2 regions of the Kitasatospora sp. Ki12 genome follow, and region 1 is predicted to be linked to the other one. Evidence: riboswitches for the same ligand, from Rfam matches in the RefSeq annotation. Region 1 holds a riboswitch; the other holds the start of a gene.
The links. Region 1 has a riboswitch for glycine ahead of gcvT (glycine cleavage system aminomethyltransferase GcvT). Riboswitches for the same ligand answer to the same signal wherever they lie in the genome.
Positions count from the first base shown of each region.

Region 1 (11,036 bases):
GGAAGACGTCCATGACGCGGCTGATCAGCGTGTCCACCCAGCCGCCGTAGTAGCCGGCCATGATGCCGAGCACGGTGCCGATGGTGTTGGACAGCAGGGTCGCGCCGAAGGCGACCAGCAGGGAGACCCAGGAGCCCTCGATGACGCGGGTGAGCAGGTCACGGCCCTGCAGGGGGTCGACGCCGAGCGGGTGGTCCAGGCTCATGCCGCCCCAGTCGCCGAGCGGCAGACCGCCCAGGTTGGCGTCCAGGAGGTCCTGGTGGAGGGCGTCCGGGTCGAGCCCGAACAGCGACTCGATCGGCTTGGCCAGAACGGCGAGGAGGATCAGGAGGATCACCACGACGCCGCCGGCGACGGCGGCCTTGTCCCGCTTGAAGCGGGTCCAGGCGATTTGACCGAGGGAGCGGCCCTCGATCGTCTTGGCCGGGCCGTCGGGGGCTGCTGCCTCCGGTTCGTTCCCGGCGGTGGTCACGGATGCGGTCATGGTCAGTTGGTCCCCTCGCCGACGGTGGCCGGCCCACGGGTGCCGGTCGCCGGCTTCGGCGCTGCGGCTGCGGACGTGCGAAAGGTGCTAGCTGGAGCGGGTGTTCGCGGCAGTGCGTCGTGCACAGGCACTGCCGCCACGCGGGATGGGCTTCGCGTGGACGAGCAGGTCGGCGTACGCGCTCACCTTTGTGGGGCTCCGAATGCGCGGTGCGTTGCGCAGAACTCTCTGCCATGCGACTTGGCTTACGCCAGACCTGACAACCGACAGATGCCCAACTGTGATCTGCTGGCATGCACGTCGCCGATCTGCGGCATATCCCTCTTCACACGCCTGTAACAAGCATGTCAAGATGCGCTGATACCGGAATCGGAAATTCGTCCGGAAAGCATCGAAGCCGACCTGACGGGTGGTCAAGTCGGCTTCGCGGCGGTATTCCCGGCCGGGCGGTTCGGCGATCAGCGCCCGGGGTAGCCCGGCCACGGCTGCTGGGGCTGCTGCCAGCCCGGCGCGGGCGGCTGCGTCCCGTAGCCGTACCCCGGCATCGGCTGCCCGGGCATCGACTGCCCCGGGTACGCCGGCGGCGGCACCGGCGGGTACGGACCGGTCGCCGGACGTCCGGCCTCCCGGTCGAAGAACGGCCGCGCGTTGGCGCGCATCCACAGCGCCACCGGGTCGTACTCGTCCGACATCGCCACCGTGGACACCGCCAGCCCCTCCGGGGCCACCGCGATCGCCCGCTGCATCAGCGCGCGCACCGCCTCCACCGCCGGCGGAGAGCTCTCGTACAGGTCCAGGCCGATCGCCAGGTACGGCTCCCCCACCGCCGGCTGCACCCAGGCCCGGCGCAGCGCCCGGACCGCGCGCACCTCGCCGGCCTGGCGCTCCAGCAGCGCGAAGAACTGCTGGGCGTTGAGCTGCGGCTCGCTCAGCTTCAGTGGCCCGGCCGGCAGCCGGTCCAGGCCCGCCGCGATCCGCCGCAGGTCCGCCCAGGGCACGCCGACGCCGCCGCCGGGCGCGTGCGGGTTGAGCCACAGGCCCCAGCGGGTGCGGTACAGCGAAGCGGCGATCTCCCGGCCCGAGATGACCTCGTGCGCCCGCGCCCAGCCGGAGGAGGCCAGTTGCTCGGGCGAGGTGACGGCCGGCGCGTAGCCGTGGCCGCTGATCTCCATGTTCCCGTACTGGGCGTCCGGGCTGCCCGGTGTACCGTGCCAGAGCAGCATCCAGACCCGGCCGTCCGCCAGCGCGTGCAGCAGCCGCTCGTACGCGTCCCAGCGCTCCGGCGCGACCTCGCGCAGGACCTGCTCCAACGCGCCCGGATCCGTGCCCGGGCGCCCGGCAGGTGCCTGGCCCCAGGGCCCCGGCACCCCTCCCGCTCCCGTTCCCGCACTCATGCGCCCACCTCGCCGCGCCTCTTTCCTCGAACCCGCCGGCCCGTCGGCCGTCTGCACGCACCCTATGGCGCGGCACCGGCCACCGCCACGGCGACGTGCCTACGAACGAACCCCGCTCACGCCCGCGTGTAGAAAGGCATGACCCGGGTGAGCAGCCACTCGACCACCGGGTCCTCGGCGAGGTCGAGCAGTACGAGGTGGACGCCGCCCGGCAGCGGCGCGGTTCCCAGCGCCCGGCCGAGCGCGTCGTTCACCGCGGCCGGGTCGGCCGGGGCCGCCGGATCCAGCTGGACGCCCACGAACATCACCGTCGGCTCGCCCTCGATGCTGGCCAGCGCCCTGCGGGCGGTCAGCACCCCGGGCAGGGCGTGGAGTTCGGCCCGGCAGGCGGCCAGGAAGTGCTCCGGGTCCTCGCCCGGCACCGGCTCCCGCAGCGCCACCCGGCCGCCGGTCGGCGCCGCCGGGTCCTCGACGCCCTCCAGGCGCTCCTCGCGCGGACCGCGGCGCAGCTCGGCCACGCCCTGCGGCGGCACCGGGATGCCCACCGCCGCCTCCGGGTTCACCGCGATGCCCACGCCCAGCGGCAGCCCGCGGGCGAACTCCCAGACCGGCGCGATCGCGAAGGCCATCCCCGGCGCCTGCTGCAGGAACACCTCCTGCGAGGAGAACACCGGCACGTACGGGTCGCCGGCCAGCTCGATGACCGGCAGGTCCAGCGACTGCCCCTGCGGGTCGGCCCCGGCGGGCAGCGGCACCCACACCTGGCTGCGGGCCAGCACCTCGATCACCCGCGGCGTCGCGCCCGGGTCGCCCAGGGCGGCGGTCAGCACCTGCTCCAGCTCGTTGGCCGGCCAGGAGCCGCCCGCCGGTGCCGACTCCGGACCGCCCCACCCCTGCTGCTGCTCCACCGGGTACCCCATGCGCCGCCGATCCGCCCTCTGCCGGTCGGCCGCCCTCTGCGCCGACGCGCAGCAGTCTAGGGGTTCGGCCCGGTCTTCCCAGGGCTGATGTTCGGTACCCGCGCGGTACTACCGGGCCGGCTCCGCCGTACGACCGGGCCGCCTCCGCCGTGTGACCGGGTCCCCTCTCCCTTCCTCGCCCGGGACGTGCCATGATGTGCGCGTCCGACGGCATGCGCCGCGGGCCCCACAACTCCATACCGGCCGCTCGAACCCGCGCGGGAGAGCCCGGAGTGCCGCGTTCGCGGCACAGCCGGCGCCGAAGGAGCAAGTCCTCCCCGGAATCTCTCAGGCCCCCCTACCGCACGGGTTAGGCACATCTGGAAAGCGGCGCACGGCCCTGTCGCGCGCCCACCCACGGTGCAAGCCGCCATGCTGTCCCCCAAGCTGGAAACAGCTGCGGGCCGGCGGGCGGTGAAGCTCTCAGGTTCGACGACAGATGGGGAGACCCACGCCGCCGCATGCCCGCGCGCAGGGTCGGTCCCCGAGCGGGTCCGGTCCGGTGCGTGCACCCCTGAGTGCCCCGACCGAGGAGTTCCTGGCCATGTCGTCCCTCCGCCTGACCGCGCTCGACGCGCTGCACCGCGCCCTCGGCGCGACCATGACCGACTTCGCCGGCTGGGACATGCCGCTGCGTTACGGCAGCGAGCGCGAGGAGCACCTCGCCGTCCGCACCAAGGCCGGTCTGTTCGACCTCTCCCACATGGGCGAGATCACCGTCACCGGCCCGCAGGCCGGCGAGATGCTGGACCACGCGCTGGTCGGCTTCGTCTCCGCGCTGGGTGTGCTGCGCGCCCGCTACACCATGATCTGCGCCGAGGACGGCGGCATCCTGGACGACCTGATCGTCTACCGCCTGCGCGAGGACGCCTTCCTGGTCGTCGCCAACGCCTCCAACGCCCAGCTGGTCCTCGACGAGCTGATCGCCCGCGCCAAGGGCTTCGACGCCGTCGTCACCGACGACCGCGACACCTACGCGCTGATCGCCGTCCAGGGCCCGGAGTCCACCGCGATCCTGGCCGACACCACCGACGCCGACCTGCCCGGCCTCAAGTACTACGCGGTCCTCCCGGCCCAGGTGGCCGGCCGCGAGGTGCTGCTGGCCCGCACCGGCTACACGGGCGAGGACGGCTTCGAGATCTTCTGCCGCCCGGCCGACGCCGAGCCGATCTGGCAGGCCCTGACGGCCGCCGGCGAGGGCCGCGGCCTGATCCCGTGCGGCCTGTCCTGCCGTGACACGCTGCGCCTGGAGGCGGGCATGCCGCTGTACGGGCACGAGCTGTCCACCGACCTCACCCCGTTCGACGCCGGCCTGGGCCGGGTCGTCCGTTTCGACAAGACCACCAACGAGGGTGCCTTCGTCGGCCGCAAGGCGCTGGAGCAGGCCGCCGCCGCGGCCGAGACCAACCCGCCGAAGGTGCTGGTCGGCCTGGTCTCCGAGGGCAAGCGGGTGCCGCGCGCCGAGTACACCGTGGTCTCCGCGGACGGCGCCCCGATCGGCCGGATCACCTCCGGCGCGCCGTCCCCGACGCTGGGGCAGCCGATCGCGATGGCGTACGTCGACGCGGCCCACGCCGCCCCCGGCACCACCGTCGCGGTGGACGTGCGCGGCAAGCACGAGCCGGTCACGGTCGTGGCGCTGCCCTTCTACAAGCGCGCCCGCTGACGCCGCCCCGCTGACGCCCGCGAACGCCCGCTTTTCCGTACCCGCACGTCGAAGCCGTCCACGTGGCGGCCCGCTTCGCCGTACCCGCTTCCCATCCTGGAGAATGACGCCATGAGCAACCCCCAGCACCTGCAGTACACCAAGGAGCACGAGTGGCTGACCGCCGCCGACGCGGACGGTGTCTCCACGATCGGCGTCACCAAGCACGCCGCCGACGCGCTCGGTGACATCGTCTACGTGCAGCTGCCGGCCGTCGGCGACACCGTGACCGCGGGCGAGACCTGCGGCGAGCTGGAGTCCACCAAGTCGGTCAGCGACCTGTACTCCCCGGTGACCGGCGAGGTCACCGAGGTCAACCAGGACGTCCTGGACGACAACGGCCTGGTCAACAGCGCCCCCTTCGAGGGCGGCTGGCTGTTCAAGGTCCGCGTGGAGTCCACCGACGAGCTGCTCAGCGCCGACGAGTACGACGCACTCACCCACAGCAGCTGATCCGCTCGTGACCGGGCGGGCCGCGCGCGCGTCGGCCCGCCCCACCGTGGCCCCCCTTTCCTCCTCCACCGGGAAGAACACACCATGACGGTTCTCAACCAGTCCCTGCACGCCCTCGACCCGGAGATCGCCGCCGCGGTCGACGCCGAGCTGCACCGCCAGCAGACCACGCTGGAGATGATCGCCTCCGAGAACTTCGCCCCGGTGGCGGTCATGGAGGCCCAGGGCTCGGTGCTCACCAACAAGTACGCGGAGGGCTACCCCGGCCGCCGCTACTACGGTGGCTGCGAGCACGTCGACGTGGTCGAGCAGATCGCGATCGACCGCGTGAAGGCCCTGTTCGGCGCCGAGCACGCCAACGTCCAGCCGCACTCGGGCGCGCAGGCCAACGCCGCCGCGATGTTCGCGCTGATCCAGCCGGGCGACACCATCCTGGGCCTGAGCCTGGCCCACGGCGGTCACCTGACCCACGGCATGAAGATCAACTTCTCCGGCAAGCTCTACAACGTGGCCGCGTACCACGTCGACGACAAGACCGGCCAGGTCGACATGGCCGAGGTCGAGCGCCTCGCCAAGGAGCACCAGCCGAAGCTGATCATCGCCGGCTGGTCCGCCTACCCGCGCCAGCTGGACTTCGCCGAGTTCCGCCGGATCGCCGACGAGGTCGGCGCGTTGCTCATGGTGGACATGGCGCACTTCGCCGGCCTGGTGGCCGCCGGGCTGCACCCCAACCCGGTGCCCTTCGCGGACGTGGTCACCACCACCACCCACAAGACCCTGGGCGGCCCGCGCGGCGGCGTCATCCTGTCCAAGGCCGAGTGGGCCAAGAAGATCAACTCCGCGGTCTTCCCCGGCCAGCAGGGCGGCCCGCTGGAGCACGTGATCGCCGGCAAGGCGGTCGCCTTCAAGGTCGCGGCCTCCGAGGACTTCAAGGAGCGCCAGGAGCGCACCCTGGAGGGCGCGCGCATCCTCGCCGACCGCCTGCTGCAGGCCGACGTCGCCGAGGCCGGCGCGTCCGTCCTGTCCGGCGGCACCGACGTCCACCTGGTCCTGGTCGACCTGCGCAACAGCCAGCTCGACGGCCAGCAGGCCGAGGACCGTCTGCACGAGGTCGGCATCACCGTCAACCGCAACGCCATCCCGAACGACCCGCGCCCGCCGATGGTCACCTCGGGCCTGCGCATCGGCACCCCGGCCCTGGCCACCCGCGGCTTCCGGGCCGAGGACTTCCGCGAGGTCGCCGACATCATCGCCGAGGCGCTCAAGCCCGCCTTCGACGAGACCGTCGCCGCCGCGCTGAAGGCCCGCGTCACCACCCTGGCCGAGAAGTACCCGCTGTACCCGAACCTGGCCAACCAGGACTGATCAACGGTGAGCGGGTGACCCCCGGTGACCGGCCGGCCGGCATGTGACCGGCCGGTAAGTGACCGGGCTCACCCCTCCTCCGGACAGGGCACCCCGGGGCACCCCGCACACTTGACAGTGCAGGGTGCCCCGTCCTGTGCCCGCCCCCTGCCAGCAAGTCCTTCCACGAGACCAGACAAGGACGTCCTCCGTGGCCATCAGCGTCTTCGACCTCTTCTCCATCGGCATCGGCCCGTCGAGCTCCCACACCGTGGGCCCGATGCGCGCCGCCCGGATGTTCGCCCGCCGACTGCGGACCGAAGGCCTGCTGACCCAGGTGACCGGCGTGCGCGCCGAGCTGTACGGCTCGCTGGGCGCCACCGGCCACGGCCACGGCACGCCGAAGGCCGTCCTGCTGGGCCTGGAGAACAACTCGCCCCGCACCGTCGACGTCGACCGGGCCGACCAGGACGTCGAGCGGATCACCGCCGAGAAGCGGATCAACCTGCTCGGCGAGCACGTCATCGACTTCGACCCGGACACCCAGCTGGTGCTGCACCGCCGCCGCTCGCTGCCGTACCACGCCAACGGGATGACCCTCTGGGCCTTCGCGGCGGACGGCTCCACGCTGCTGGAGAAGACCTACTACTCGGTCGGCGGCGGCTTCGTCGTCGACGAGGACGCGATCGGCGCGGACCGGGTCAAGCCGGACGACACCGTGCTGAAGTACCCCTTCCGCACCGGTGACGAGCTGCTGCGGCTCAGCCGGGAGACCGGGCTCTCCATCTCCGGCCTGATGCTGGAGAACGAGAAGGCCTGGCGCAGCGAGGAGGAGATCCGCACCGGGCTGCTGGAGATCTGGGCCGTGATGCAGGAGTGCGTGCGGGCCGGCATGAGCCGCGAGGGCATCCTGCCGGGTGGTCTCAAGGTCCGCCGCCGGGCCGCCGCGGCCGCCCGCGCGCTGCGCGCCGAGGGCATCGGGCCGGCCAACGCGATGGAGTGGGTGACCCTCTACGCGATGGCGGTCAACGAGGAGAACGCCTCCGGCCGCCGGGTGGTCACCGCGCCGACCAACGGCGCGGCGGGGATCATCCCGGCCACCCTGCACTACTACCTGAACTTCATCCCGGGCGCCGACGACGACGGCATCGTCCGCTTCCTGCTCGCGGCCGGCGCCATCGGCATGCTGTTCAAGGAGAACGCCTCCATCTCCGGCGCCGAGGTCGGCTGCCAGGGTGAGGTCGGCTCCGCCTGCTCGATGGCCGCGGGCGGCCTCGCCGAGGTCCTCGGCGGCACCCCCGAGCAGGTCGAGAACGCCGCCGAGATCGGCATCGAGCACAACCTCGGCCTCACCTGCGACCCGGTCGGCGGCCTGGTCCAGATCCCCTGCATCGAGCGCAACGGCATGGCGTCGGTCAAGGCCGTCACCGCGGCCCGGATGGCGCTGCGCGGCGACGGCCGGCACCACGTCTCGCTGGACAAGGCGATCAAGACGATGAAGGAGACCGGGGCCGACATGAAGATCAAGTACAAGGAGACCTCCCGCGGCGGCCTCGCCGTGAACGTCATCGAGTGCTGACCCCGCGCTGACGGGCGCACGGTCGGGCACCGGCCGTGCGCCGACCGTGCGCCGGTCCGGTGCGCCCGGGCCCCCAGGCGGAGCTCCCCTCCGCCCGGGGGCCTTCGCCATGCCGCTGCGCATTTTTACTGGCCGACGACCCGTCAGGAGGTCCATAATCTCGGCCAGTTGGTTCACGCCAGAGGGGGAGGCGGATGACCATCCGGACCGGGCCGGTGCGGCCCGACGAGCCACCCGTACCACCCGAGGGACCGCCTGTACCGCCCGAGGGACCGCCTGCGGTGCCGTCACCACCGCCGCCACCGCCACCGACCTCGCCGTACGCGACGTCCGAGGCGACCCGGCTGCTCTGCGCCGGGGTCTACCTCGACCCGGACTACCGGCGCCGCGTCATCACCGAACTGGTCGACCACGACGAGCGGTCGGTGCCGCCGTCGCTGGGCTTCGACCTCGTCACCGTCCTCGCGCACGCCCTCCGGGCCCGGACGATGGAGGTCCGCACCGGCCTGCTCCTCGCCGTGATCTGGATCGGCTTCCTCGTCACCGAGTACTGGCCGCTGATCCAGAACCCGCCGGACGGCGACTACTGGCGGAACTACGGCGAGGATCTGGCCGGCGGGTACTACAGCGGCGGCTCGTACGGCCGGGAGTCGGCGGCCGACACGGTGTTCGGCAACCTCTCCCACTTCCTGACGCCGTTCGCGGCGAACTTCGCCTTCCTGTACGCGCTGGTCAGCCTGCTGTCCTGGTACGCCAAGCCCGCCGAGGTCCGGGAGCACGCGCTGTACGCCCCGGCCACGCCCCCGCCCGCGCGGCCCAAGCCGGGCGAAGGCTCCCAGGAATCCGGCGTCCGCCGCGCCACCGGCGGGCTCCTTGCCACGGTCGCCGTGATCCTCCAAGTCCTCTACTGGGCCCTGGCGCTGCTCACCCTGAAGGACTCGGACGGGACGGGCGTGCTGTTCCCGCTGGCGCTCGCCGCGACGGTGGGCGGACACCGGCTGCTGGTCGCCCAGACCGTCCGCCGGGAGCTGACCCGCGAGGCGTTCCGGAGCCAGCCGGTCCGTCCACTCCCGGCCCGGGCGCGCTACCAGGCGCTGCATCGGGCCATCGCCGAGGAGCAGTACTCGCAGCTCGTGGTCTACGACCCGGCCGACCCCTTCCTCGGCTTCGGATTCCCGTTCAGCGTCTGGTCGTTCACCCTGGAGCTGAAGCCGCGCAAGACCGGCCCGGTGGCCCCCTCGGGCACCCTCACCGCCCGGACCGTCCTCGACCTGGTCGTCCCGCGCCTGGCCGCCCTGCGGCAGGCCGCCGCCGAGACCAGCCTGGACCGGCTGAAGGACCTGGAGATCGAGCACATCGTCTTCCTCCCGTACGGTCCGGCGCGCGCCGAGGTGGTGCGCACGCCCGAGGAGATCGGCCGGCACCTCGCCGAGGCGGTGGACGAGGGCGGCGAGCGGCGCCGGCACTTCCTGCGGGTCCGGGTCGGCGCCTGGGACGAACAGCTGGTGCTGACCGTCCAGTTGCGGGTGCACACCCAGGGGAACCTGCTGATGGTCGAGGTCGTCCCGTACGTGCTCGGACCGGTCCGCCGCGACTACGAGCTGCTCGCGGACGCGGTGGCCCAGCAGGGCGCCCGGCCGGGACGCCGCGCACCGGCGATGTCCGCGTTCACCGCCGGGCCCGCCGCGCTCCGCTCACTGCTGCACCCGGGCGGCGGCCGGGTGCAGACCGTCACGGCCGAGGACGACCTGATGCCGGTGGCCGCCCGGCCCGTCCTCTCGCTGCGCGAGGCCGCCACCTCGGAGAGCGTCTCGATCTTCCAGGAGCTCGACGTCTCGCGGTACCTGAAGTCGATCGAGGAGCGGATCATCGAGGGCGTGCGGACCGCGCTGGAACGGACGGGGTACGAGACCGACCGCTTCGAGCAGACCGTGGTCCAGGTCATGCAGGGCGGGATCCACATCGGCTCGATGAGCGGCGGCGCCGTCGCCACCAACGGGGGCACCGCGCAGTCGGGCACCCCGGCACCGCCGCCGTCCGGCGGCAAGTCGTCCTAAGTGCCTTGTCGGACAAGGAGTCGGAACTTTCGCATGAGCGAGGAGCAGAACGTGCGGCACGACGAGGAGAACACGCCCCCGGCCCCGGCGAGCGGCGGGGTGTCGATCGGCGCGATGACCGGCGGGGCCGTCGCCGCGGGCCCCGGCGCCCGCGCCGAGGACCGCTCCCAGCGGGCCGGGACACCCGAGCCGCTGCCGGACCTGAGCGGCCTGACGGTGCCCGCCGCCGGGCCCGGCGGGGTGTCCATCGGCGCGATGACCGGCGGGGCGGTCGCCGCCGGGGAGGACGCGACGGCCGTCGACGCCTCGACCCGCCTCACCGCCCCGGCCCGCGAACTGCTCGCGGCGGTCGGCGAGTTGCGGGGCCAGCTGCCGATGTTCACCCGGGCCGAGGGCAACGGCGTGGCCGAGGTGGAACAGGAGCTGGACGCCGTCGGCACGGCCCTCGAACAGACCGGCACCGCCCCGCGCACCCGGCTGGAACGGCTCCGCGACCTCCTGCGGAGCTCGACCACGGTAGTCTCCGGACTCGCCTCGGCGCTGGCGGTCGTGCAGGCGATCGAACAGTTCCTGGGCAGCTGAACGGGGATCGGGAACAACGGGGGGAGCGGCCGTGGCCGGGACGTACTGGGACAAGAACAGCCAGCAGTGGGTGAGCCGGCCACCGGCGGGCGGCGCGCCCCCGCCCCCGCCGGCGGCACCCCCGGTCGCGCCACCCCGGCCGGCCGCACCGCCCGTCCCCCCGCCCCCTCCGGTCGCACCGCCGCCGATCACGCCGCCGCCGATCACCGCACCGCCGATCACGCCGGGCGCGCCTCGGCCGGAGGGCCCACCGTCCACCGGGAGGCGCCGCAGGATCCTGGTCGCCGCCCTCGCCGGGGCGCTCGTCGGCGTGCTCGCGGGCGGCGGCGGGTACCTGCTGACCCGGCACGAGGACGGGGGCAAGCCGACCGGCGCGGCCACCCTGACGGGCGGGCCGACGGTGACGACGTCCGGTTCCCCCGCCCCGACGTCCCCCTCGTCGTCCCCGACGGCCTCGGGGTCGCCCACCCCGACGCCCA
Region 1 is NZ_BAAIHT010000001.1:802,572-813,607, forward strand. Features, by position in the region: gene ACYP53_RS03405 (ABC transporter permease) at 1-484, opposite strand, end outside; gene ACYP53_RS03410 (enhanced serine sensitivity protein SseB C-terminal domain-containing protein) at 943-1,878, opposite strand; gene ACYP53_RS03415 (enhanced serine sensitivity protein SseB C-terminal domain-containing protein) at 1,995-2,798, opposite strand; glycine riboswitch at 3,047-3,151, shown strand; gene gcvT (glycine cleavage system aminomethyltransferase GcvT) at 3,382-4,503, shown strand; gene gcvH (glycine cleavage system protein GcvH) at 4,615-4,995, shown strand; gene glyA (serine hydroxymethyltransferase) at 5,080-6,360, shown strand; gene ACYP53_RS03435 (L-serine ammonia-lyase) at 6,551-7,918, shown strand; gene ACYP53_RS03440 (hypothetical protein) at 8,200-9,975, shown strand; gene ACYP53_RS03445 (hypothetical protein) at 10,009-10,557, shown strand; gene ACYP53_RS03450 (hypothetical protein) at 10,589-11,036, shown strand, end outside.

Region 2 (11,036 bases), on a different contig from region 1:
CGGCCATCACGGCGGAGGCCGCGTTGGTGCCGTGCGCGGAGGACGGGATCAGGCAGATGTCGCGCTGGGTGTCGCCGTTGGCGTGGTGGTAGGCGCGGACGGCCAGCAGGCCGGCCAGCTCGCCCTGCGAGCCGGCGTTCGGCTGGATCGACACGGCGTCGTAGCCGGTGACCTCGACCAGCTGCTGCTCCAGCTGGCGGATCAGGGTGAGGTAGCCCTGGGCCTGCTCGATCGGCGCGAAGGGGTGCAGCTGACCGAACTCCGGCCAGGTCACCGCCTCCATCTCGGTGGTCGCGTTGAGCTTCATGGTGCAGGAGCCCAGCGGGATCATGCCGCGGTCCAGCGCGTAGTCCCGGTCCGACAGGCGGCGCAGGTAGCGCAGCATGGCGGTCTCGGAGCGGTGGCTGTGGAAGACCGGGTGGGTCAGGTACTCGTCCTCGCGCAGCAGCGCGGCGGGCAGCGCGTCGGCGGTCTCGGGGACCTCGACCGGCTCGACGCCGAACGCGGCCCAGACGGCGGCCAGGTGCTCGCGGGTGGTGGTCTCGTCGGCGGAGACGGAGATCCGGTCCGCGCCGTCCTGGTACAGGTTGACGCCGTTGGCGCGGGCGGCGGCGGCGATCTCGGCGGCGCGGCCCGGGACGACGGCGGTGACGGTGTCGAAGAACTCGCCGTGCAGCAGCTCGACGCCGCCGGCCCGCAGGCCCTCGGCGAGGGCGGCGGCGTAGCGGTGGGTGCGGCGGGCGATGTCGGCCAGGCCGTCGGGGCCGTGGTAGACGGCGTACATCGAGGCCATGACGGCGAGCAGCACCTGGGCGGTGCAGATGTTGCTGGTGGCCTTCTCGCGGCGGATGTGCTGCTCGCGGGTCTGCAGCGCCAGGCGGTAGGCGCGGTTGCCGTCGGAGTCGACGGAGACGCCGACCAGGCGGCCGGGCAGCGAGCGGGCGTACTCGGCGCGCACCGACAGGTAGCCGGCGTGCGGGCCGCCGAAGCCCATCGGCACGCCGAAGCGCTGCGAGGTGCCGCAGGCGATGTCGGCGCCCAGCGAGCCCGGGGACTTGAGCAGGGTCAGCGCCAGCAGGTCGGCGGCGACGGCGACGATCGCGCCCAGGCCGTGCGCCTGCTCGATCACCGGGGTGAGGTCGCGGACCACACCGGTGGCGCCCGGGTACTGCAGCAGCACGCCGAAGACGCCGCGCTCGGCGATCTCGGCCGGGATGCCCTCGGACAGGTCGGCGACGACGACCTCGACACCGGTCGGCACGGCCCGGGTGTTGATCACCGCGACGGTCTGCGGCAGGGTCTCGGCGTCGACCAGGAAGACGCCGCCCTTGACCTTGGTGACGCGGCGGGCCAGCGCCATCGCCTCGGCGGCCGCGGTGCCCTCGTCGAGCAGCGAGGAGCCGGAGGTCGGCAGGCCGGTCAGGTCGGAGACCAGGGTCTGGAAGTTGAGCAGCGCCTCCAGGCGGCCCTGCGAGATCTCCGGCTGGTACGGCGTGTACGCGGTGTACCAGGCCGGGTTCTCCATGACGTTGCGGAGGATCACCGGCGGGGTGAAGGTGCCGTAGTAGCCCAGGCCGATCATCGGCTGGAGCACCTGGTTGCGGCCGGCCAGCTCGCGCAGCTCGGCGAGGACCTGGGCCTCGGTCCGGCCGGCGGGCAGGTCCAGGCCGGTGATGGAGCGGATCGCCTCGGGGACGGCCGTGGTGGCGAGCTCGTCCAGCGAGCCGTAGCCGATGGACGCCAGCATCTTGTCCTGCGCGGCGGCGTCGGGGCCGATGTGGCGGTTCTCGAACGGGCTGGCCAGCTCAAGTTCGGTGAGGGTCGAGGCGCCGGTGGGGCGTCCCGCGTTCGGCTGGGCGTTCATGGTGGTCGAGGCCTCCTGGTCACGGACCGGCGGGGGTACGCACGCCGGCCGGCCTTGCCCGCTGCGGACAGCGGCTCAGCCGAGGCGGGCGGACCCGTCAGGCCTCCCCCTCTGTCATCGGGACCTGAGAGCTTCGCCCGCACGGCGCGCTGTGGGCGCTCCGTCGGCTTGCACCGTCGGTGAGGGTGGTGATCGCCGGCTCCCGCGCCGACACTCCTGCCCTGCTTTCCAGAGTGACCTACCCCACACGGTACGGATGCCTGAGAGATTCCGGGGAGGAGTTGCTCCTTCGGCGCTCCGACCAGCGCATTTCGCGGTCGGAGACTCTCCCGAGCGGGCTCTGCGGTCGCCGCCCAGGGTACCAGCGGGAGGCCTTCCGATCACGGGTGCTTCCGGTCACCCCGGGTCTACGCGCGTCCCCCGGACGGCCCAGCGCGCAGCCCGTCCGGCGCACCCCGGTCGCGCCCGTCCGATTCATGGCCTTTGGTGTGAAGTGGCGGACGGGACGGGTGATCAGGCCGCCGTCCTGCGGGAGTTCCGCAGGCTCAGCGCACTGGAGGAAAGAGTGCAGACCGACATCGACCCCCGGGACCTCATCGGCCACAAGGCGGTCGACCGCAACGGAGACAAGATCGGCACGGTCGACGAGGTGTACCTCGACGACGCCACCGGCCGGCCCGAGTGGGCCGCCGTCCGCACCGGCATCTTCGGCCGGGACGCCTTCGTCCCGCTCACCACGAGCGAGTTCTCCGGCGAGGAGCTCCGGGTGCCGTACGACAAGTCACTGGTCAAGGAGTCCCCGGACTTCGGCGTGGGCCAGCACCTGTCCCCCGCCCAGGAGCTCCAGCTCTACCGCTACTACGGCCTCGACACCCCGGCGGACGGCCACCCGTCGGGCGAGCACGGCGAGGGCCGCGACCGGGCCGCCGGGCCCGACCTCGACTTCGGCACCGCCCCGGCCGCCGCCGTCGCGCCCGCCGCGGCCACCACCATCGCCAAGCCGCACGCCTTCCGCTCCCCCGAACCCGCCCCGACCGACACCAGCACCGCCCCGGAGGCCCACGTGCGGACCCTCAGCACCCCCGCTCCCGCTCCCGCCGTCACACCCGCCGTCGAGCCGAAGCCGCACCCGGCCCCGCACGCCGCCCCGCATCCGACACCCGCCGCGACGGGCACCGCGCCCACCACCGGCACCGCCCCGGCCGCCCCCGCCGGCCCGGTCGAGATCACCTGCCGCGAGGAGCGGCTGGACGTCACCACCGAGTGGCACACCGTCGGTACCGCGAAGCTGCGCAAGTACGTGACGACCGAGCAGATCGAGCGCCGGGTCCCGGTGGTGCGCGAGCGCGTCCGGGTCGAGCGGATGCCGGTCAGCGAGGCCGAGCGCGCCTCCCTCACCGAGAAGGACATCGCCGAGGCCGTCGAGGAGGTCACCCTCCGTGAGGAACGCCCGGTGGTCCGCAAGTACCTCGCGCCCATCGAGCGGGTCCGCCTGGTCGTCGAGCGCTACACCGCCGAGGAGGTGATCCGGGACGAGCTCCGCCGGGAGCACGTCGAGGTGCACGACGACACCACGCCCCCGGACGCCGCCCCGGCTCCGTCGACGACCACGCCGGCCGCGGACACCCCCCGCCCGTCCGCGCTGCGCCCGCTCGTCTGACCGCCCCACCCGAAGGGCCCCGACCACCCGCGGTCGGGGCCCTTCGCCGTGCCCGGCCACGCCGCCCACGCCCACCCGGGCCACCCCGGGGGGCCTGCCTCTTCCCCCCTTTGCCAAAGCTTAACCACTCGATATTTGACACTCTGAAGTATCTCTGGGCATGGTTACTTCAGTTCATTCACTATGTACGGGAGGAAGCAACCGTGAGTGAGGCACCACAGCCCACCACCGCGGCCGAGAAGCAGAGCAACGCCCGGGTCCTGCCGGCCCTCATCCTGGCGATGCTGTCGTTCAGCGTGGTGCAGACCGCGGTCGTCCCGATCCTGCCCTCGCTGGCCAAGGAACTGAACGTCTCGGCCTCCAGCGTCACCTGGCTGATGACCGCCAACCTGCTCTCCGCCGCCGTGCTGACTCCCCTCCTGGGCCGCTTCGGCGACCTCCGGGGCCGCAAGCCGATGCTGCTGATCTCGCTGGCGGGCCTCGTCGCCGGTTCGGCGCTGGCGGTCAGCACCCACTCCTTCACCTGGCTGGTCGTCGCCCGCGTCCTGCAGGGCGCCGGCGGTGGCGTCATGCCGCTGGCCATCAGCATCGTCCGCGACGAGCTGCCCAAGCAGAAGGTGACCGGCGGCGTCGCCGCCATCAGCGCCTCGATGGGCGTCGGCTCCGGCCTCGGCCTGGTCGCCACCGGTCTCCTGCTGGAGCACTGGAACTACAAGTCGATCTTCTGGATGGGCCTGCTCTTCGGCCTGATCGCGATCGCCCTGGTCGCCTTCCGCGTCCCGACCGACCCGGTCACCGACAAGGAGGGCGGCGCCGACCCGCTCGGCGCGATCACCCTGGCCGGCTGGCTCTCCGCGCTGCTGGTCGCGGTCAGCCAGGGCAACCACTGGGGCTGGACCTCCACCAAGACCCTCGGCCTGTTCGCCGTCGCCGCCGTCGTGGCCCTGGTCTGGGGCATCATCGAGACCAAGGTCGCGCACCCCCTGGTGGACATGAAGATGATGTCCCGCCCGGCCGTGGCCTTCACCAACCTGGCGGGCCTGCTCATCGGCTTCGGCATGTACGGCTCCTTCATGGTCATCAGCAACTTCGCCCAGACCCCGGAGAAGCTGACCCACTACGGCTTCACCGCCACCGTCCTGCACGCCGGCGTCATGCTGCTGCCGTCCGCGATCGGCTCGATGGTCGCCGCCCCGGTCGGCGCCCTGCTGATCGCCCGCCGCGGCCCGCGCCTGCCGCTGGTCCTCGGTGGCGTCCTCGGCGCCGTGGCGATGGCCTACCTGGCCCTGCGGCACGGCAAGGAGGGCGACCTCTACACCGCCTCGGCGATCTTCGGCCTCGGTGTCGGCCTCGCGTTCGCCGCGATGCCGGCCTACATCAACGGCGCCGTCCCGGTCGAGCAGAGCGGCATCGCCAACGGCATGAACTCGGTGCTGCGCACCGTCGGTGGCGCCATCGGCACCGCCGTCATGGCCGCCATCCTGACCGGCGACCTCATGAAGCTGCCGCCGCAGATCCCGCTGGCGCTGCCCACCCTGGACGCCTACAAGCACGCGTTCTGGACCGCCGCCGTGGTCTGCGTCGTCGCCGGTGTCGTCCCGTTCCTGATCCGCGCCGCCAAGCCGGCCGCCCCGCTGACCGTCGTCGACGGCACGGCCCCGCAGGACTCCAGCGACAAGCTGGTGAAGACCGACGCCTGACGAGGCGTCCGGCCCCCGCGCTCAGGGACAGGGCGCGGGGCCCCGGCCTCCGTACGTCGCGAGGGCATCACGACCGTACGGCGACCGGCACGGTGATACGGCCCCACCCGGTACTCCCCCACCGGGTGGGGCCGTTTTCGTGTCTTCTCAAGCCCCCTCCTCCGGCGCCGGGGCCGGGGCCGCCTCCCCCTCCGCCTCCCGGCGCAGCGGCAGCGGCCGCGTCGGCTCCAGCGCCGGGTCCTCCACCGCGAAGGTCCGCACCCGCCCCGGCCCGCTCCACGGCGTCTCGAACCGTACGGTGACCCTCCCGACGCCGCTGCCCTGCACCCACCCCGGCCCGAACTCCTCGTGCCGGACGTCCTGCCCGGGCATCCACCGCCGCACCACGACGGCCTCCGGCTCCTCCTCGGCCTCCACCGCTTCCGCCGCCACCTCCGCGTGCTCGGCCGCCTCCTCCCGCAGGGCCTGCGCGAACAGGTCCTCCTGGGTGTAGTCGGCGAGCTGCGCGACGCCCACGCCGAGCAGCCGGACCCCGCCGGTGATGTCCACCTGCTCGGCCAGCCGGCGCGCGGTCGCGGTGATCACCGCCTCGTCGTCCGTCGGCCCGCCGAGCGTCTCCGAGCGGGTCAGCGTGGAGAAGTCGAACCGGCGGACCTTGAGCACCACCGTCCGCCCCGAGCGCCCGGCCGCCCGCAGCCGCCGCACGCACCGGGCGGCCAGCGCCTCCACCTCGCGCAGCACCCGCTCCCGGTCGGCCAGGTCCACCTCGTAGGTGTCCTCCACCGAGACGGACTTGGCGTCCTGGTCGGCCACCACGGGCCGCTCGTCCAGCCCCGTCGACATCTGGTGGATCCCGGCGCCGTGCGCCCGGCCGAGCAGCTGGACCAGCTCCGCCTCGCCCGCCTCCGCGAGGTCGGCCACCGTGGTCAGCCCGGCCCGCCGCAGCACCTGCTCGGTGGCCGGCCCGATCCCGGGCAGCGCCCGGACCGGCATCGGCCCGAGTACGGCCCGCTCCTGCCCGGGTTCGATCAGCACCAGGCCGTCCGGCTTGGCCTGTTCGGAGGCGATCTTGGCCATCAGCTTGGACCCGGCCGCCCCGACCGAGCCGGTCAGCCCCGTCAGCCGCCGGATGTCCGCCCGCAGGTCCTCCGCCAGCGCGAGCACCAGCCGCTCGCCGGTCTCGTGGTCCGCCTCCAGCAGCGCCGGGCCGTACGGACCGGCCTCCAGGTCCACGAAGGCCTCGTCCAGGCTCAGCGGCTGCACCAGCGGCGACAGCTCCCGCAGCAGGCCCATCACGATCTCGCTGACCTGCCGGTACGCCTCGAAACGCCCGGACAGGAAGGCCGCGTTGGGGCAGAGCCGACGCGCCTGCGCCATCGGCATCGCCGAGTGCACCCCGAACTTCCGCGCCTCGTAGGAGGCGGTGGAGACCACCCCGCGCCCGCCGAGCCCGCCGACGACCACCGGCTTGCCGCGCAGGCTCGGCTTGGCCGCCTGCTCCACCGCCGCGAAGAAGGCGTCCATGTCGAGGTGGATGATGCTCGGCAGTGATCGCACCCGCCGATCATCGCGTACGGGTCCGACAGTGCGTACGAACCCGGGCCGGACACCGCGCGGCCCGGCCCGCCCCCGGCTACTTCCGCGCCGCGTCCGCCAGCGCCTTCGGGATGCCGTCCTCCCGGGGCCCGAGGAAGACCGGGTCCGGCCGCAGCCAGGCGTTGACCGCCGCCTTGCCCGCCCCGGCGACCTCCCGCAGCCCGCCGTACAGCCAGGTCTCGTCGTGCAGCTCGGTCACCCCGACCGCGTACGACCGGATGCCCGCCGCCTCGCAGAGCGCCAGGGCGCGCCGGACGTGGAAGTCCTGGCTGACCAGGACCGCCCGGTCCACCCCGAAGATCCGGTGGGCCCGGGTGCAGGAGTCCCAGGTGTCGAAGCCCGCGTAGTCGCGGACCACCCGCTCCGCCGGCACCCCGTGCTCGGTCAGGTACCTGAACATCGCGTCGGGCTCGTCGTACTCGACCCGCCCGTTGTCCCCGGTCACCAGGATCGCCCGCACCTTGCCCTCCCGGTACAGGTCCACCGCGGCGACCAGCCGGTGCTCCAGGTACGGCGAGGGCTTGCCCGAGTCCAGCCCGGCACCGAAGACCACGGCGACCGGCGCGGACGGCGCGCTCTCCACCGTGCCCACCCGGTCCCCCGCCGAGAGCCACACCCAGGCGCTGGGCGCCAGCGCCAGCGTGCAGAGCAGCGTCCCGACCTGGAACACCCTGCGCTGCGTCCGCCGCTGCCGCAGCCGTGCCCGCATCCGCGCGGCCCTGCGCCCCAGCAACCCCGTTATCCCGGTGCCGACCCCCACGTGCCCCTCCTCGTTCGATTTCGCCAGGCAACACGACGAGGCCGTGGGCCCGGACGGTTCCCCGTCCGGGCCCACGGCCTCGTCGTGTTGGTCCTCAGACCGCCCGGTTGCGGCGCTGCGCCAGTTCGTCGGCCGGGTCCTGCCCGACCAGGGTCTCGCCGGTGTCGGTGCGCTCCGCGTGCAGCCGGCCGAGCGTCAGCTCCAGCTCCCGCCAGACCGCCCCCACCGCGATGCCGAAGACCCCCTGACCGCCCTTCAGCAGGTCCACCACCTGCTGCGGCGTGGTGCACTCGTACACCGTCGCGCCGTCGCACATCAGCGTCATCCCGGCCAGGTCGCCCTGCTCGGCGGCCTGCAGATGGGCGACGGCCACCCGGATGTTCTGCAGCGAGACGCCCGCGTCGAGCAGCCGCTTCACGATCTTGAGCAGCAGCACGTCGCGGAAGCTGTAGAGCCGCTGACTGGCCGCCGGGTACGCCGTCCGGACGCTGGGCTCCAGCAGCCCGGTGCGGGCCCAGTAGTCCAGCTGGCGGTAGGTGATGCCGGCGGCCGCGCAGGCCGTCGGGCCGCGGTAGCCGATCAGTTCGGAGGTCGGGGGCAGCCGCTCGATGGCCGGCTGGCCCGGCTGTACGGCCGGGAACCTGCCCACCCGGGGCAGGTCCGTGACGCCGCGAGCGGTGCGCGGCACGTGCACGGCGCACAGGCCTCCCACGGCCGCGTCATCGCCGGTGCTGCTCATGCCTGCCTCCGTCCACTTGTGCTGCGGGCAACCCGACTGCGGGCATCGGCCACCCGGACAGCCACTCCTGACGGTAGGCAGTCCCCTATGACCCGTCAACGATCGCCACGCCGGGCCAGACAAACCACATCACTCAGGAGAGTGGTTTTTCGTGCCCCCAGTGTGGGTAGGTCGACGGTTTTTGGCAAAACGCCAAGGCTCGACGCTCGCCGCGTCGGTCAGAGAGCCGGTCCCCGCTACTGCGGGCCGCCGCCCCCGAAGTCCTCGGGCGAGACCTGGTCGAGGAACTCGCGGAACTTCTCGACCTCGTCCTCCTGCTCGTCCGGGATCGCGATGCCCGCCTCGGCGAGCACCTCCTCGCTCCCGTAGATCGGCGTGCCGGTCCGCAGCGCCAGCGCTATCGCGTCGGACGGCCGGGCGCTCACCTCGACCCCGCCGGCGAAGACCAGTTCGGCGTAGAACACGCCCTCCCGCAGATCGGTGATCCGCACCTCGGTGAGCTGCTGGCCGAGCGCCTCCAGGACGTCCTTGAAGAGGTCGTGCGTCAGCGGGCGCACCGGCGTCATGCCCTGCTGGGCGAAGGCGATCGCGGTCGCCTCGCCGGGGCCGATCCAGATCGGCAGGTAGCGATCTCCCCCGACCTCCCGCAGCAGCACGATCGGCTGGTTGGAAGGCATCTCCACCCGGACACCCACGACGTCGAGCTCATTCACACAGGCAACCCTATGGCTCCGGTCCCGGATATGAAAGCGCAGGGCCGACGCCGCTGGTCAGCGCGGTGCACCCGCCGTCCGGCGGCCGCCCGGAACGTTACCCGCGGGTCCGCAGACCGGCCTGGACCATCGCCGCGTGGAGCCGTACGGACAGCGTCGCGAGCTCCCGCGCGGTGGCCTCGGCATGGGCCCTGGTCTGCGGGTTCCGGTGCCGGCGCAGCGGCGCCACCACCTGCTCGACCAGCGTGACCTCGCGGTCCGCCGCCGCCTTCATGGCCCTCAGGTGCCGCGGCTCGAGGCCGTACCGGCCGAGCTCCGCGACCAGTCGGGCCACCTGCAGCGCCTCGCCGTCGTACCCGCCGTCCGGCCCCGGCGCGACCAGCCCGTAGGACTCCCACTCGGCGAGCTCCCGCTCCCCGGCCTCGGCCGCGGCCAGCAGCTCGGCGCGCCCCAGCCGGACCCCGGACGGGACGTCGGAGGAGGCGACCAGCTCGCGGTCCGCCTCCTCCATCGGCCCGGGCCTGGCGTCGGCCGCGGCGGGCAGCGCGGGCGGGCTCTCACCGCGCTCGATGGCGTCCAGGTGCTCGCGGATCACCCGCAACGGAAGGTAGTGGTCCCGCTGCATCCGCAGGACGTAGGCCAGCCGCTCGACGTCGGCCGGGCTGAACTTGCGGTACCCCGAGGGCGTGCGCTGCGGCTCGACCAGTCCCTCCGCCTCCAGGAAGCGGATCTTGGAGATGGTGACCTCGGGGAAGTCGTCGCGCAGGAAGGCCAGCACCGCGCCGATGCTCAGCAGTTCGTCACCGCCGCGCCGCCGCCCGGCGGTCCGCTCCGCGCGGACCGGCTGCCTGGGGCCCGCGACCACCCCGCGCCCGCCGCGGTCCGCCTGCGGACCGGACGGGGCTGGGGTGGCCGCCCCGAGAGAAGAGGAAGGGGTATTCGTATTCACTCGGGCTCCTGCCGACGTTGGTTTCAGTACCCCCGGTTGTGGCCGGCGAAGAACACCAGCCGGTACTTCCCGATCTGGACCTCGTCGCCGTTGTTCAGCGTCACCTCGTCGATCCGCTCCCGGTTGACGTAGGTGCCGTTGAGGCTGCCCACGTCCGCGACGCTGAAGCCGGCCGGGGTGCGGCGGAACTCCACGTGACGGCGCGAGACCGTGACGTCGTCCAGGAAGATGTCCCCCTGCGGGTGGCGCCCCGCCGTGGTGACGTCCGAGTCGAGCAGGAAGCGGCTGCCCGAGTTCGGGCCGCGCTGCACGATCAGCAGGGCCGAGCCCGGCGGCAGCGCGTCGATGGCGGACAGCACCTCGGCCGACAGGGCCGGCGTGGTGCCGGTGCCGGTCGTGGTGGTGGGGTCGTACGACTCCAGGCCGGAGATGGAGATGGTCGACGTGGTCTCCGCCGCCCCCTCCGGCAGCAGGCCTCCGCGCAGCGCCGTACCGCAGTTGGAGCAGAACCGGGCCGCGGCCGGGTTCTGGTTGCCGCACCTGGGGCACGGAGAGGAGCCAGCCATGTTCACAGCCTCCTGGCGCGGCACACCCGACGGGTTGTGCCCGGCGTACGGGTCCGGAGCAAACCCTCCACCAGAGGTTGAGGGTGCTGACGGGAAACCTATGCGCGGGTCGCCGGAGGGGTCAACCGACGCGCCGTAGCCCGCCGGATTCCCCGCGTACTGGGCGGCGCCGCCGTCCCGGAACATCTGCTGGCCGGCGTACGGAGCGGCCTCGGGCGCGGGTCGCATGCCCGGCACGGCGGGCTCGTCCTCGGGCCGGCGGTGCCGCGCGGTCGGCGCCTCCACGGCGGCCGCGTCACGGCCCTTGTTGCGACCGAACAACTTCGAGAAGAAACTCACGGGCGAATCCCCTTGCGTGTGACAGACCCGCCCGCGGGGCAGGGTGAGAACCTCGGACAGGCGCCGAGCCCGGTTGCGGCTCGGTCCCGCTGGAGTGGTACTCCGACAGTTGGTGCTGCGGTTGTTGCTCCGGAGCGTACCGGTGCGAAC
Region 2 is NZ_BAAIHT010000003.1:1,129,925-1,140,960, forward strand. Features, by position in the region: gene gcvP (aminomethyl-transferring glycine dehydrogenase) at 1-1,864, opposite strand, end outside; glycine riboswitch at 1,969-2,101, opposite strand; glycine riboswitch at 2,103-2,206, opposite strand; gene ACYP53_RS35625 (PRC and DUF2382 domain-containing protein) at 2,358-3,524, shown strand; gene ACYP53_RS35630 (MFS transporter) at 3,728-5,224, shown strand; gene ACYP53_RS35635 (DNA polymerase IV) at 5,372-6,781, opposite strand; gene ACYP53_RS35640 (SanA/YdcF family protein) at 6,858-7,529, opposite strand; gene ACYP53_RS35645 (MerR family transcriptional regulator) at 7,675-8,319, opposite strand; gene ACYP53_RS35650 (bifunctional nuclease family protein) at 8,556-9,032, opposite strand; gene ftsR (transcriptional regulator FtsR) at 9,130-9,825, opposite strand; gene ACYP53_RS35660 (FHA domain-containing protein) at 10,005-10,886, opposite strand.
Region 2: another riboswitch for glycine. It lies ahead of gcvP (aminomethyl-transferring glycine dehydrogenase); the one in region 1 lies ahead of gcvT (glycine cleavage system aminomethyltransferase GcvT).